Regions from separate parts of the Metabacillus sp. RB-C-LZQ-3-1 genome, predicted to be linked through region 2. Evidence: predicted binding sites of a transcription regulator. Region 2 holds the regulator's gene; each other region holds the start of a gene.
What was found. Region 2 encodes Rex, which represses fermentation and respiration genes when NADH is low (regulators of the CRP and FNR family bind a similar motif). Its sites were predicted from a motif close to TTGTGAAATATTTCACAA; they were not measured.

Region 1: the regulator Rex is predicted to act here: its motif matches at 3,235-3,252, upstream of AC4GZ8_RS17690 (cytochrome C oxidase subunit II).
Region 3: the regulator Rex is predicted to act here: its motif matches at 3,655-3,672, upstream of AC4GZ8_RS17325 (AtpZ/AtpI family protein).

What each region holds. Positions count from the first base shown of each region.
Region 1 covers NZ_JBZFLI010000012.1:2,007-7,536, forward strand. The annotation lists gene AC4GZ8_RS17670 (50S ribosomal protein L11 methyltransferase) at 1-492, opposite strand, end outside; gene AC4GZ8_RS17675 (NAD-dependent epimerase/dehydratase family protein) at 824-1,675, opposite strand; gene AC4GZ8_RS17680 (aldo/keto reductase family protein) at 1,688-2,635, opposite strand; gene AC4GZ8_RS17685 (winged helix-turn-helix transcriptional regulator) at 2,795-3,112, shown strand; gene AC4GZ8_RS17690 (cytochrome C oxidase subunit II) at 3,312-3,437, shown strand; gene AC4GZ8_RS17695 (cytochrome c oxidase subunit II) at 3,453-3,923, shown strand; gene AC4GZ8_RS17700 (b(o/a)3-type cytochrome-c oxidase subunit 1) at 3,923-5,530, shown strand, end outside.
Region 2 covers NZ_JBZFLI010000038.1:5,994-11,523, reverse strand. The annotation lists partial or broken gene groL (chaperonin GroEL) at 1-283, opposite strand, end outside; gene groES (co-chaperone GroES) at 338-622, opposite strand; gene AC4GZ8_RS25915 (CPBP family intramembrane glutamic endopeptidase) at 943-1,677, shown strand; gene AC4GZ8_RS25910 (YdiK family protein) at 1,674-1,877, shown strand; gene tatC (twin-arginine translocase subunit TatC) at 1,892-2,638, opposite strand; gene AC4GZ8_RS25900 (twin-arginine translocase TatA/TatE family subunit) at 2,657-2,854, opposite strand; gene AC4GZ8_RS25895 (redox-sensing transcriptional repressor Rex) at 2,879-3,523, opposite strand; gene moaC (cyclic pyranopterin monophosphate synthase MoaC) at 3,997-4,485, opposite strand; gene AC4GZ8_RS25885 (ABC-F family ATP-binding cassette domain-containing protein) at 4,747-5,530, shown strand, end outside.
Region 3 covers NZ_JBZFLI010000011.1:91,671-97,200, reverse strand. The annotation lists gene atpA (F0F1 ATP synthase subunit alpha) at 1-587, opposite strand, end outside; gene AC4GZ8_RS17350 (F0F1 ATP synthase subunit delta) at 603-1,148, opposite strand; gene atpF (F0F1 ATP synthase subunit B) at 1,145-1,666, opposite strand; gene atpE (F0F1 ATP synthase subunit C) at 1,879-2,091, opposite strand; gene atpB (F0F1 ATP synthase subunit A) at 2,169-2,903, opposite strand; gene AC4GZ8_RS17330 (ATP synthase subunit I) at 2,925-3,293, opposite strand; gene AC4GZ8_RS17325 (AtpZ/AtpI family protein) at 3,301-3,522, opposite strand; gene AC4GZ8_RS17320 (S8 family serine peptidase) at 3,743-5,530, opposite strand, start outside.

The DNA of each region.
Region 1 (5,530 bases), on a different contig from region 2:
ATCCAGAACTGTTTTTCCCGTAAGGTCTTTATTAAGAATCATTCGCAAGCAACCTTGTGTTGTTTCATGTAAACCTGTACCAAAGGCTGCGAGCGGATCAAATTTCAGTACACGTTTATCCTCATATTGCTTTTCGGAGTTTGGGTACTTAATGACCCAGCCATTTCCTAAATCAATGTCCTCAAATTCATAGGATTGCTCCCAATTTGTTTCATCATATGTTTTATATCTTATATCGTCTTTGGATATCGAAAGAGTTGCTTCTAATAGCGGGTAGTATGCTTCAGGTAGATGATCTACTTCCTGATCGCTTGCATAAATTTTCAGCTCGACAAGTTGATCTTCTTTCTCCTCATATCCATAACCATTTTGCACCTTAATGATTTCAATAGGTGATTCATAGTATAAGTTATAAATACCAGCAGCATTAAGTAAATCTGTCACTTCATGTATTTCTTTATACGGTACGTTTATTGAAAATTCGTGTAGCATTCATCGATTCCTCTCTTCATGTAGTGTGATTTTATCACTACAAATTGTCCATACACAGTTTAATATACAATGAAAGAGGATAGCAAATTGTTTTTAAGGAATTTTTCAGCATATATGGGTTACATATTTGGACGAGAGTGGAATCTATCAAACATTTAACCAATAATCTTTCAACTTTAAAGTTAAATCTATCAACTTTAACCAATAATCTTTCAACTTTAAAGTTAAATCTATCAACTTTAACCAATAATCTATCATTCGACATTTTTTGAGCAAATGTTCAACCAAAAAAGGCCTAGCAATTTTCTGCTAGGCCCACATCATTTGATCTCTATTTTTCAACCTTTACATAGTCTCGCCACCTATGCTTTGGCTGCCAATTTAATAGTTTCTTTGCCTTTTCATTCGAAAGCAATGTTTCATAGCCTTCCAATGGCCTTCGAATTTCTGTATCAGGATATACCGTTTCCATCAAGTGTTGACTCTCGATATCCATGCTCGTTTCATCTGCAGCTATATTTAGGGCTACAGAACCTAGCCCGTTTGTTTCAACTGCAAGCCTGTAAGCGACTGCCGCATCTCTTGCATCAATATAACTCCACATAATGACCTTACGTTGTTCAGGGTCATGAATAAAACTAGAAAAGTTATCATACATATGCGGTGCAATAATATTCCCGAGTCGCATCGATACAACTTGGATCCCTGTTCTCCGATGAATCATGTCTGCTGTTTGTTCGTTTACAATTTTTGATAACCCATAGCTATCCTCTGGTAGCTGAGGATGATCTTCATCTAGCGGAACATATAGTGGTGATAGCTCTTTTATTGGAAACACCAAACCATATGAAGACTCACTTGAGGAAATAACCGCCTTTTTTATCCCTAATGTTCCTGCTGCTTCTAACAAATTATAAGTAGACATTACATTGTTTTTGAACGTTACTTCGTTTGGATGTGAGTAAGCGACAGGAATGGCAGCTAAATGAACAACAGCATCTGCTCCAGCCAACACTCCATATACTTCCCCTAAATTTTGTAAATCTGTAATAATAGTTTTACAAATAGGGTCAATTGGATGCTTGATATCTGCATTCACTACTTCATACCCGTTATCAAGAAATTCCTTAATAACTGAAGTTCCAAGCAGTCCACTTCCACCTGTTACAACGACTTTTTTCATGTATTCACATCCTTATTTTAAAATTTCTTCGATTTGTGAAAGAACATCATTTGATAATATCACTTCAGAGCCTTTTGCATTTTCTATGATTTGCTCCGGCTTAGTGGCACCAACTAAGGTACTTGCGATTCCTGGCAATCGAAGAATCCATGCTATAGCTAATTGTGAAAGACTAATATCTAATTCCTTCGCTATCCCGCCTAATTTTTCAACCTTTATTAACACTTCATCTGTTAAAAATTGATTCATATACATGTTAGAATTCGGATCTGTTGCACGACTTCCTTCTGGAGCACGATTGCTTAAACTATATTTCCCTGTTAATACACCTTGTGCTAGCGGTGAGAAAACAATCTGGCTAATCCCATGCTGCTCACTAACCGGAAGGACTTCATCTTCAATATAACGATGGAACATATTATAATTTGGCTGGTTAACAACAATGCGATCCAATAAGTACTTATCAGCTGTTCCAATCGCTTCTTGAATTTGTTGTGCTGTCCATTCACTTACACCCGCATATAGAATTTTCCCTTGGCGTACTAAGTCATCGATTGTTCTTAATGTTTCCTCAACAGGTGTTTCCGGATCATAACGGTGGCAGTAATAAATATCGACATAGTCAGTATTTAACCTTTTTAAGCTGGCATGGAGTTGCTCAAAAACATGCTTTCTTGACAGACCTCGATCATTTGGTCCTTCCCCCATTGGCCAAAATACCTTTGTTGCTAATACATAGGAATCACGACGATATTGACTTAATGCTTCTCCCACCACCTTTTCGGATTCCCCTGTTGCATAAACATTTGCTGTATCAAAGGAATTAATTCCCAAATCATACGCAGTTTCAATTGTTTTGATCGCTTTTTCCTTTTCAGTTGAAGCCCCATATGTAAGCCAGCTTCCTAAACTAACTTCACTAACTTTAAGCCCTGATCTTCCTAAACGTCTATATTTCAATTCAACACATCCCCTTTGTAAAATCATCAAATTTAGAAATCGTTTACATTTGTATATTATAAATATTTCGAAAATTGTGTACAAGTACTGAAATTTTCTTGATATAATTAAAAACAAGTAATCTACTATACTTTTTATAGTAACTACAAGGGGGATACTATGGAAAAAGCAAACAAATTACATATCGAATGTTCGATTGAAAAAGCACTAAATATTATTGGTGGAAAATGGTCTTTTCTTGTCATTAAACAGCTTTTTGATGGTACAAAACGTTTTGGAGAATTACAGAGAGCCATTCCGAACATTAGTCCAAAGGCACTAACAGATACTCTTCGCCACTTAGAAAGTCATCAGGTCTTAACAAGACAAACTTTCGCAACAGTACCTGTTACAGTCGAATATACTTTAACCGAAAAAGGTCATTCCCTTCATAGCATGATAAAAGAAATGAAAAAATGGGGAGCACAGTGGGGGTAAATTCTGCCCAACTCCTTCTATAAACAATTAATTAAAGAGAACGTCTACTTATGGACGTTCTCTTTTTTATGATCATTAAAACCTATTTCAATCTTCTAATTTCAAATATCCTCCGTATATTTTTGTGACTTTTATCACATCTAATCCAATCCGATTCCGTTACTCTTATCCTATATTCAAACATAAGGGGGAACAAGTAATGGGCAAAAAAATCAAGCATGAAGATCACACTGAGCTAAAAGGCACATTGATTAGTGTTTTTTCAATTGGATTTCTTATTTTAGTCATGTGGTTTAGTGTTTATTTCTTTTATCTTTCACGTTAATTAGGGGGTATGATCATGCATATTCATAAATTCGAAAAAATTTGGTTAGGATTTGGAATTATTTCTTTAGTTCTATTTTTAAGCATCATTGGTGTGACAGCATTCGCTTTTAATCATCATCCTTCAGGCGGAATGGAGACGATTGATCCAGATAAAGTAGAGCAAACCGCTCCTTTTGACAATCCAGGTGTTTATCAAATTGATGAAGATACCTATGAAGTGATTATTGTAGCGAAAGCATTTGGTTATGACCCTCCGGAAATAAAAATCCCTAAAGGCAAAAAAGTCATTTTTAAAGTGGCTAGTACAGACGTTACTCACAGCTTTTCAATCGTCAATACGAATGTCAATATGATGGTTGTTCCTGGTCAAATTAACACAAAGGAATATACGTTTGAAAAGACTGGACAATATTTAGTTCTTTGTAATGAATATTGCGGCACAGGACACCACTTTATGAAAACAACCATTGAGGTGATTGACTGATGAAACAAATTAGTAAAGGGGATCGGAAGTTAGCTCTCACAAATATTGTTGTTGCTTATCTTGCATTTCTCATTGGAACATTTTGCGGCTTACTTCAAGTATTTATTCGAAATGATGCACTGACATTACCGCCATGGCTTGATTATTATCAAATTTTAACCGCCCATGGAGTTTTACTTGCACTTATTTTTACTACGTATTTTATCTTTGCCTTTCTTATCTCTGGTATGAGCTATTCACTTGGAACATTAGGACCAAAAGTTCGGTTGTTTTCTTGGATTGGATTTTTTGTCACAACAGTTGGAACTTTACTTGCCGTTATTGAAATTGTCGGAGGCAGAGCATCAGTCCTCTATACATTTTATGCTCCCCTTCAAGCGAGTGGTTGGTACTATGTCGGGCTTGCCATCTTTGTGGTTGGGACTTGGATTTATAGCTTTGCTCTAATAAGTCATTATATAAAATGGAAAAAGCTTCATCCAAAACAGCTAAGCCCATTGTTTGCTTTTATGACGATTGCCACTCTAATTCTGTGGATCACTGCATGTTTAGGGGTTGTCACAACTGTTCTGTTTCAGTTTATTCCATGGGCATTTGGCTGGACAGAAACCATTAATGTTGAGTTAAGCCGTTCACTATTCTGGTATTTTGGTCATCCACTTGTTTATTTTTGGCTGCTCCCGGCTTATATGGCTTGGTATGTTGTGGTGCCAAAAATCATTGGCGGGAAAGTATTTAGTGATTCTTTAGCACGTTTATCGTTTGTATTATTTATCTTGTTCTCTATTCCTGTTGGTTTCCACCATCAATTAACAGAACCAGGAATTTCAAGTTTTTGGAAGTTCTTGCAAACCGTTTTAACCTTTATGGTTATTATTCCTTCTTTAATGACTGCCTTCTCTATGTTCGGAACATTCGAACGAGCAGGAAGACAAAAAGGTGCTACAGGGTTATTCGGATGGTTCTTCAAGCTGCCATGGAAGGATATTCGCTTTACGTCTATATTTATTGCTATGTTCTTCTTTATTCCTGGTGGTGCCGGTGGGATTATCAATGCTAGCTTTCAATTAAATGAAGTTGTCCATAATACCCTTTGGGTCGTTGGTCATTTTCATATTACCGTAGGTACACCTGTTGCTATGACATTTATGGGACTTACGTTTTGGCTTATTCCATATTTAACAGGCAGAAAATTAACAAAGAGTATTCAAAAATTAGCTTTTATTCAAGTCATCACTTGGTCCATTGGGATGCTCCTTATGAGCACATCACAGCATATTTTAGGCTTATTAGGAGCACCTAGACGTACAGCTTATTCTGGATATATGGATGATCCTACTGCTTTAGAGTGGTTTAATGGAATTCTATCAAACCATGTCACAATGGCCATTGGCGGCACTATTCTCTTTTTATCAGCTATGATCTTAATCTATATTGTATTTCATACACTCTTCTTCTCTCCTAAGGCTATAACAGATAGGGAAAGAGTTGAATTCCCAATGGCAGAGAGCGATCTATCCCAAACCCCTAAATACTTGGAAAATTGGTGGATTTGGATCGGAATTGCTTTGGCACTTATTTTGATTGCGTACACAATTCCTTTAAGC
Region 2 (5,530 bases):
CTAATACAGTTGCAGTTGTAGTACCGTCACCAGCTACATCGTTTGTTTTGCTAGCAACCTCTGCCACAAGCTTAGCACCCATGTTTTCGAAAGCATCTTCTAATTCGATTTCTTTCGCAATTGTTACACCATCATTAGTGATTAAAGGAGAACCGAATTTCTTTTCTAATACAACGTTACGTCCTTTAGGTCCTAATGTTACTTTTACAGCATCTGCTAAAGCATCAACACCACGAAGCATCGCGCGGCGAGCTTCTTCGCTAAATTTAATATCTTTTGCCATGTTTACAAGACCTCCTCAAATTTTTAAATAAAATCTATTATGTGTGCTGTACGATTAACCGATTACAGCTAAAATGTCGTTTTCACGTAAAATTAAGTATTCAGTACCTTCGTATTTCACTTCAGTACCCGCATATTTTGAGAAGATAATACGATCGCCTTCCGCTACTTCAAGAGCCACTTTCTCTCCGCTATCTAGTACACGGCCTGTACCAACAGCAACTACTTTACCTTCTTGTGGCTTCTCTTTCGCACTATCAGGAAGAACGATACCACTAGCAGTTTTTTCTTCTGATTCAACTAACTCGATAATAACGCGATCACCTAATGGCTTTAACAAGTGAAACAACCTCCTCAAATTCTTTGAATAAATGATTATTTTTTCCTTTTTATTAGCACTCACTACCTTTGAGTGCTAACACAATTATTATAATATATAAGTTCTCTTTTAATTTCAAGTATGAAGTTTAAAATTTTTATAAGAACTTTTCTTCTTTTCTATCATTTAATAAAGTCACCCTGTAAACGATATCAAAAAATGATTCTTCACCAATTTGTCTCATTCTTGAGAGGTATCATACATAGGATGACATATAGGTATGTTACAATAAGATCTGATATCTTATTAAACGGCTAACGTGCTTTACTAAGGAGGTTTACATGAAAAAGCATTATTGGTTTATCATCATTACATATATGATTCTCCAATTATCAGGGTATGCGGGGATAAAGTTGTTTAGCTTATTGAATATTGGTGGAACTGATGTAGAAAGATTTGCTTATTGGACCATCTTTAGCTTTACACTTTCATTTTTAATTATTCTATATTTTTTAAGACATGAACGTCATGCAGAAAGTCGCTTTCGCGGCGAACCTGCCTCTATAGGAGCATCCATTGGTTGGGCTATTATCGGGTTTTTCTTAGCCATTTTTGTACAAGGTCTTGCTGCAAATATTGAGGTCAATGTATTTGGTGTAGATCCCGGTTCTGAAAATACCCAGAGAATTGTAAACTTGATTGAGCTTTTTCCTTTGGTCATGCTTGTGACTTCCATAATAGGCCCAATACTCGAAGAAATTATATTCCGAAAAATCCTTTTTGGCGTATTATATACAAGAACAAATTTTTTCATTGCGGCATTGATCAGTTCTCTCATTTTTTCTCTCCTGCATGGTGAACCACAGCATGTATTGTTGTATGGAGCAATGGGCTTTACCTTTGCTTTTCTATATGTTAAAACAAAACGTATTCTCGTTCCCATCTTCGCACATGTTTCAATGAACACAATGGTTGTGATCATTCAAACTGTTTTTCGAGAGGATATTGAAAGAATCATGCAGCAAATGGAACAATTAGAACAGATGCAAGTAATTATTGGGGGCTTTTTAAAATGAGAACAAACCCTATTTCCATGGCTATTTTTTATTTGATCATGGGGTTACTTTTTATCTATTTAGCGATTAACAGTGCAAGAGATGGTATTTTTACCTTTCCAACAATTTTATTGATGCTGATTGCAACATTCGATATTGGAGTAGCCATTAGAATGTTTATTTTATCTAGAAAAATCAAAAAGATGAACATAAAAAAATGAGACTATGAACAGTCTCATTTTTTGTTTTCTTCTTCAAATCTCAATTTTTGTGACTTCCGATATGTTGCTCTTGAAACCCAAATACTAATTTCATATAAAATAAATAGAGGTATAGATACCATTAAGTGTGAAGCTAATTCAGGCGGTGTAATAAGTGCTGCGATCACTAACAGTACAAAATAAGCATATTTTCGTACTTTTGATAAAAACATCGGTGTGACGATTCCTAATCTTGTTAAAAACATAATTACAACTGGTAACTGAAAGAGCAACCCAAACGGAAGAGTTAGTTGGATTAAAAAAGAAAAGTATTCATTGATTCCAATTACTTGGTTTACATCCAATTTATTTGATATTCTTTCCATAAAATCTATGACAAATGGAAAAAGAATAAAGTATGAGAAGGCCACGCCTAATAAAAACAGGAAAACTGAAATTGGTATGTAGCTTAAGGTTACTTTTCTTTCTTTTTCATATAAGCCAGGGCTTACAAAAGACCAAAGCTGATATAAAATGATTGGCGAAGTTATAACAAACGCAATAATAAATGCAAATTTCATGTAGACCATTAATGGGTCTGTAAGATTAAATGCATTTAATGTTAATGCCTTTGCTTCGTCGGTATGCTGTAAATATATAATGATCGGTCCTGAAAGCAGAAAACCAGCAATAACAGCTAAGAAAAAGAAAACGACAACAATGACGAGTCGTTTTCTCAGCTCTGTTATATGTTCAATGACCGACATTTCATCTTGTCTCATATCGGGTTTCATCCTATCTTACTTGACTTCTTCCTTATTCTTTTGCTTAGCATCTTGATCATCGTCATCATCATCCGCTAAACCTTTCGTAGCATTTTTAAACTCTCGTAATGTATTACCTGCTGCTTTTCCTAGCTGTGGCAACTTCTTTGGTCCAAAAATAAGTAGCGCAACAAAAACGATTAATAAAAGGCTTCCGATTCCTACTGATGGCATTGAATCCATCTCCTTTGTCTATTATTATTTTTCATCATTTGGATAATGCTTTAAAAAGTAAACAAGTGATTGAAGTTCGACTGCTAAATCAATATGATGAATCCTTATTTCATCAGGAACATTGATTCGCGCGGGTGTAAAATTAAGAATTCCTTTAATTCCCTTTGCGACTAAGCGATCGGTAATTGATTGTGCAACCGCTGCTGGTACTGTTAAAATAGCGACTGTCACATCATCAGGAAGCTGTTTCTCAAGATCATCTAAATGAAAAACAGGAACTCCACCAATTTCTGTCCCCACCTTATCTTGTGCGACATCAAATGCTAAGGAAATAACAGTATTGTTGTTCTTCGTAAAATTATAATGTAAAAAAGCAGTACCTAAGTTCCCTACTCCTATTAAACAAACCTTTGTTGTTTCATCTTGATCTAACGTTTTTCTAAAAAAGGATAACAAATAATTTACATTATAACCATACCCTTTCTTTCCTAACGCCCCAAAATATGAGAAATCTCTTCGAATCGTAGCAGAATCTACCTTTACAGCATCGCTTAGCTCAGCTGATGATACACGCTGCTTTCCTGATGAATGTAAATTTTTTAAAAAACGGTAATATAATGGCAACCTCTTTGCTGTTGCCTGCGGTATTTTCGTTTGGTCTATATTCAATCTGATCCCTCACATTCACACAAACACTTAAGAAAAGCGCAAGCGCCTTGGTCATCGCCGTACAAACTGGAGGAGCATCGACTAAAGATTTAGGAAACACGGTAAGCGAAGCGAACCGATGTTGACTTATCGTAGGGAGATGATCTGAAGTTTGATAGACGATAGGCGCTGGAGCTAGACACCTATACTAAGTACAAAATTTTATACTTTCTTATCTGTTAAGAAAAGCGCAAGCGCCTTGATCAGCCCCGACAGGCATAAGATGATTTGGAATAGAAGTCGTTCTTTGCCTTCAATTTTCAAATTGACTTATGCCCTCGAGGCAGTTAAAATCGCGGCGTCCGGTCACGGTAACTGCACTCGCACGTCCTGTGCTTCGGGTCTAGGCATTGAGCTAGCCATCCAACTAAAGTACAAAACATATAAATTTTGTTACTTTGACAATAACAGCTACTCCTTTTTCACGCTTGTTGTCATCTTTCTTTTCTTAAAAAATCACCACTTTTGCCACCTGTTTTTTCAACTAAATAGGTTTCCCCTATGACCATACCTTTATTAACAGCTTTACACATGTCATAAACAGTAAGTGCTGTAATGCTTGCAGCGGTTAACGCTTCCATTTCAACACCTGTACTTCCTTTCGTTTTTACAGTTACTGAAATACATAAAGTATAAGAAGGATCCTTAACTTCCCATTCAAATTCAATATTTACACCTTTAATTGAAATTGGGTGACACATCGGAATAACGTTTGATGTTTGTTTTGCCGCCATAATGCCAGCTACCTGAGCAACGGATAGAACATCACCTTTACCAATCTCATGATGAATGACTTGCTTATAAACTTCTTCGGTAACAGTTATGCTAGTTCTAGCTTGAGCTGTTCTAACTGTTTCTTCCTTAGCAGAAATATCAACCATCTTTGCTCTGCCTTGTTCATTGAAATGAGTAAACTCTGACATATACAAATCCCCTTATACTTAGACTATACACTATTTTTTTGCTTCTGTCTGTCTTGTAATTGTGACAATTAGAGAATGATTTTTGACTTTTGTTCCTTCTATTTCCTATGAGGTACTTTTACCTCAAGTTCTCACTACCTTTTGTCACTTATCATCCAAATGAAGAGCTTTTCCTCAGATTCCTTCATTTAGAAATCTATCATTGTTGCTTATAAGTGCCTTATTAAGCTACACTTAAATCATTAGTAGAGGTGAAAAACAATGATATTGTTACAAATAAATCAACTTAGTAAATACTTTGGTGCTGATCCTATTTTATCGAATATTAAGCTAGAAGTACAAACTAGAGATAAAATTGCTCTCGTTGGCCGCAATGGAGCTGGTAAATCAACACTTTTAAAAATAATTTCTGGAGCGATGTCCTATGATTCCGGTGAAATCATTAAACCTAAGGATGTATCAATCGGTTACTTAGCACAAGATACCGGCCTGGAATCACAATTATCCATATGGGATGAGATGAATTTAGTTTTTAAGCATCTTAAATTAATGGAAGAAGAAATGCGGAATCTTGAACAACGCATGTCGACTGTTGATCCCAGTGGTGAAGCTCAAAAGTTTGAACAACTTTTAAAAGAATATGATACATTACAAGTGAAATTTAAAGAGGAAGGCGGTTATCAGTACGAAGCAGATATACGTTCCGTTCTACATGGATTAGGTTTTAGCAGCTTTAATCCGGAAACAAAAATATCCTCTTTAAGTGGCGGCCAAAAAACACGCTTAGCCTTGGGTAAATTGTTATTAACAAAACCAGATCTCTTAATTTTGGATGAGCCTACAAACCATCTTGACATAGAAACATTAACCTGGTTAGAACAATATCTGCAAAATTATCCAGGGGCTATATTGATTGTTTCACATGACAGATATTTTCTGGATAAAATTGTAACACAGGTTTATGAAATCAGCAGAAATACGAGTACTAAATACATTGGAAATTATAGTAATTATTTAACCCAAAAAGCTGAAAACTATGAAAAAG
Region 3 (5,530 bases), on a different contig from region 2:
ACATAGATACAAATCATATCTTGATCTTTTTGGTTCAAGATTGTATCGATTGCTACAGATGTTTTACCTGTTTGACGGTCCCCGATGATTAACTCACGTTGACCACGGCCGATCGGAACAAGCGCGTCAATCGCTTTAATACCAGTTTGAAGTGGTTCATGAACAGATTTACGGTCCATAACCCCTGGTGCTGGACTTTCGATTGGTCTAGTCTTAGTTGCTTCGATTGGACCTAATCCATCAACAGGTTGTCCTAATGAGTTAACAACGCGACCGATCAATGCTTCACCTACAGGAACCTCCATGATACGTCCTGTACGACGAACTTCGTCACCTTCACGGATATCTGTGTAAGGTCCTAAAATAATAATACCAACGTTATTTTCCTCAAGGTTCTGAGCCATACCCATAACGCCGTTTGAGAATTCTACAAGCTCACCAGCCATGACATTGTCGAGGCCATGAGCACGAGCGATACCATCCCCAACTTGGATAACAGTACCAACATCGCTTACTTTTATATCAGACTGATAGTTTTCAATTTGCTTTTTTATAAGCGCACTAATTTCTTCAGCTTTGATGCTCATGAGTTTCACCCCTATCTACGATCTGTTTGCGACCAATTGTCGCTCTATACGTTCAAGCTTACCGCTAATACTACCATCATAAATACGATTACCAATACGAAGCTTTACGCCGCCGATTAGCGAAGAGTCTACAACGTTTTGTAAACGTAATGACGCTTTGCCGATCTTTTTCGCGAAAGAAGCTGAAATAGCAGATAATTCACTATCTGTCAGCGGGCGAACTGAATAAACAATTGCATCCTCTGTTCCACGAGCTTCATTTGCACTTTGTACAAAGTAATCAACAATTTCTGTTACAACATCAACACGATGACGGTCAACTAAAAGGTATAATGTATTCACAACCTGCTGTGACAGGCTTGAGAATGCTTCCTTTACAATGGACTTTTTCGCTTCATTTGTAACTTTTGGATGGTTAAATACATTTATAAGTTCTTGATTCGTTGTAAAAACTTCCTTTACAACGAGCAATTCGTTTTCGATTTGATCGATTACATTTTGTTCCTTTGCAAGTTGAAAAAGAGCTACTGCATAACGTTTTGCAACAATACCTTTGCTCATCGACCCTCGCCTACCTCATTGATGTAGTCATTGATCAATTTCTCTTGCTCTTGTTCATTCAACTCTTTTTCGATTACTTTAGAAGCAATTAATACAGATAATGATGCAACCTGTTCGCGTAATGCTGCCACAGCCTGATCTTTTTCTTGCTCGATTTCTTTTAATGCTGAATCTTTCAAACGGCCAGCTTCAGAACGAGCTGCTTGGATGATTTCTTCTTTCTGTTGCTCACCAAGCTTTTTCGCATTTTCCACAAGAGCTTGTGCTTCTTGACGCGCTTGTTTTAATAACTCACGCTGCTCGTCTACTAGCTTTTGTGCTTCTTTATTTCTTTCTTCAGAACTATTAATTTCATTTGCAATATGCTCTTCACGTTGCTTCATAATGTTCATAACTGGTCCTAATGCATACTTACCTAGCAATGCAAGAAGGATTAAGAACATTAAAAGCTGGAATACGATATCACCTGTGTTAAGGCCGCCTGTAGCTGCACCTACTGCAAGATCAAAAGTTAACATAGCTCGGTTTCACTCCCTTCAAGAGTTCCATGATGGGTTGATAGTTTTCGGCTTTCTCGAACTATTCGTTCCTCGAAACCCTTTCACTTTGCACAATATTTTAAAGATAAACCAGTGTTTTTGAAAAATAGTTTTCCTTATTTGCACATAAAGCAATGGCGAAGGTTCGCTTTGAATGATCTTCGCCATATGAAAACATGTTTATTATCGAATTATGATCCCATTACGATGAATGCGATAACTACAGCGATGATCGGAATCGCCTCAACTAATGCTACCCCGATGAACATTGTAGTTTGTAATTTACCTTGCGCTTCAGGTTGACGCGCGATACCCTCTACTGTACGAGATACGATAAGACCGTTACCAATACCAGCACCTAGTGCCGCTAAACCAATTGCAATTGCAGCTGCTAATAAACCCATTGTTAAATTTCCTCCTTTAAATGTATGAAAAATAGTATTACTTTAGTTTTAGTTCAAGTGAACTGAACATATATTGATTAATGGTCATGGCTCACTTTGTGTGCCATATACACCATCGTTAACATAGTGAAGATAAATGCCTGGATTGCACCAACAAAGATACTAAATCCTTGCCATGCTAACATTGGAAGTGCTGCGATAATGGAACCGAGAATTCCACTTCCAAAACCTTCAGCGTATCCGCTTGTTCCTAGAGTAACAAGCAATCCTAATAAAATTTCACCTGCAAAAATATTCCCGTAAAGACGAAGACCAAGCGTTAGTGTGTTCGCAAATTCTTCAATTATCTTAAGCGGAAACATAAATGGCATCGGTCTTAAAAAGTCCTTACCATATTCAGATACACCTTTCATCTTAATTCCATAGTAGTGTGTTAACGCTACTACTAGAATTGCAAGAGTTAATGTAATGGCAGGATCTGCAGTTGGAGATTTCCACCATAAATCATGACCTACAACAATGGCGAATGGTAACCCCAGCATGTTTGATACAAACACATACATTAAAAGCGTGATTCCTAACGTTAAGAAACGTCCGCCTGTTTGCCAATCCATTGTACTGCCGATAATGTTTTTAACAAAATCAACAACCCATTCGATGAAATTCTGCATACCTGTCGGTTTCATCGCTAATTTGCGTGTTGCTGCAAATGCGATTAGAAAAACGATCAAACTAGCAATCGTAATCATTAATACATTTGATAAATTAAAAGTAAGACCTAAAAACTTTACCACAGGAGCTTCGTGACCCAATAGATTCACCTCTCTTCCCAGCTAAGCGCGTGAATGTTGAATAACATAATCTATCATAATAACGACATACATCGTCATTAATCCAATAATGACACTAATTAAATCAAAATACTCAGGAAACTTTAGCGCGAAAAATACAGCAACACCTGCCGCTGCCATTCTAGACGTTGTTCCTAATGAGCCTGTTTTCCGCCCTTCATCTAATGCGCGTCCAAACTGTTTGTGCTTTCTCACCATGATCCACAGGTTATACAATGTAATGCATGTCCCAAGAAGCAATCCAAGAAATACTGACTGATACTTCGTAAATCCCCATCCTAAAACGTAAAGGGCTAGCAGATAAAATATGTACTTGCGATATCTTTGAAACATCAGTTGCATATCAGACATGAAATTATTATTCTCCTGAGAAATAGTGGTGGACTAATTTCAGCATGGCGTAAACTCCAGCAGCTAGTCCTAGCAGAAGGCCTATGATTAAAAACAGCGGCTCTGTTTCTAAATAACTGTCAATCCATTTCCCAGCAAATATACCTATTAATATAGAGCCAACTAGTTGGGAAAGGATAGCTGACATGAGGCCCATCGCATGAAGTGGATGGCGTTTTTTTTGTCGCATTTTATAAATCCTCAATCTATAGATTTATAACGGAATTAGGGGGTGAAACATGGGATTTGAACGATATTGTAAACCTTATCATTATACCCTCGTATAGCATACAATAGCGTATATGTGATGTCAATCCGTTTAAAGTTAAAATGTTCACAATCAATTCAAATCCTCACAAATCGTTCACATTTAAACGCTTACCAACCCTTGACTTACTAAAGCGAATTAATTATTCACTTAGTAAAATATCTGTTTCCAAATAATTTTCTTTACCATTTTTATTCGCAAAAACAATCGCTTTGTAACTCCCCAAAGGGACTTTTAGATCCTCTGCTTTTATTTCCCCCTCAATCAACCCTCTTGGCGCTTCACGCAGCCAATCTAAATAACCAATAAATGTTAATGAATCCGGATCATATAAAGCAATACCAGCTTCATCTGCTCCACCTGGTAAATACATTTGATATTTAAACGTATCAGGTTTATCTCCGTAAGAAAGCTCAAAGCCCATAATTCTCGGATAATTAGGTTCATCAATCACATATGCATATGGAAGCTCTGTCACCTTTTCGTCCAAATGGATTGTGATCCACCCTTCGTGTATCCCCTGATTCATTTGGCTCGGTGTGATATCAACACCCACCTCAACCTGTTTCTTTTCTCCTGGATTGATGATGAGTTTTTTAGGAAGCACCCATTCAATGCCGGGTTTGTTTTTTGGTGTTTGAAATGTGATTGTTTTCTTCACATTTGATTGATTATCGATGATTACTTTTTTAGTTTTTTTGGTTCTAGGATGATTTGTATCAAATTGTCCAAACGTTAATGATCCTGGATAAATAAGCACCTCAGCCTCAATCGCTTGTTTTACATTTATTCTCCCAGCCCCCTGTTCATTCGGAGCCAATTTTCTGCCTTTATCATCTTGTAACTTTACAGCAGTGTTCATAAGTGCAGCTTTTATTTGTTCAGGTGACCAATTTGGGTGTGCTTGCTTAATTAATGCGCAAGCCCCTGCAACATGAGGTGCCGCCATACTAGTTCCGTGCAAAGATAAATAACCATCTGGAATGGTGCTATCAATTGCCACTCCCGGTGCAACGATATCCGGTTTTATGGCCCATGTCGTTGTGACAGGTCCTCTTGAACTAAAATCCGCCAGCTCATCTTCCTCTTTTTCATAGATCGTCCTAATTACCGGTTTATGATTCAGTAATTTTTTTATCGCAAGTCCATCTTTCTTTGAAATTGAAGCAACCGAAATATCTAGCGGAACCTCAAGTGATCCCGCAAAATTCCCTTTTACATTATTAAAGATAATGACGGCTTTTGCCCCACGTTTTTTTGCGTTTAACACTTTTTCTGTGAATGGAATTTTTCCTCTTTCAATAAGGGCAATCTTCCCTTTTATTGATTCTTTGAAGTCATCCTCACGTCCCAACCCAGCATACACCATTTCATCTAAGCTTTTTAAATCCCATGGTTTCGCTCCCTGCAAAGGATGGATAGGAATTGGATTTTTCAGTCCTGATATAGATAAGTATGGCAGATGAATAGGTGGAGAGGATGCTCCTACTGAAATCGCCTTTGACGATGTTCCCGGAGAACCAACCGTCCATAAATCCGGGCCGGAATTCCCGCTTGAGGTGACAGCCACAATGCTTGATTCAACAGCTCGGTCAAGTGCCAGGCTTGTTGGCCAATCCGGGCCATTCACATTATTTCCTAATGATAAATTAATAATATCCACATTATCCTTTATGGCTTGATCAATCGCTGCAATTACTTGATCTGAAGTACCCATACCACCAGGACCTAATGCACGGTATGCATAAATATCAGCCTCCGGAGCAATCCCTCTAAGCTTTCCGTTTGCTGCAATAATGCCCGCTACATGTGTACCATGGATCGTTCCTTCTCCTCTTACATCTGTAGTTTCCAGCGGATCTTGATCTCCGTCAATAACATCATATCCGCCAGCATAATTTCTCCGTAAATCCGGATGCTCATAATCGAT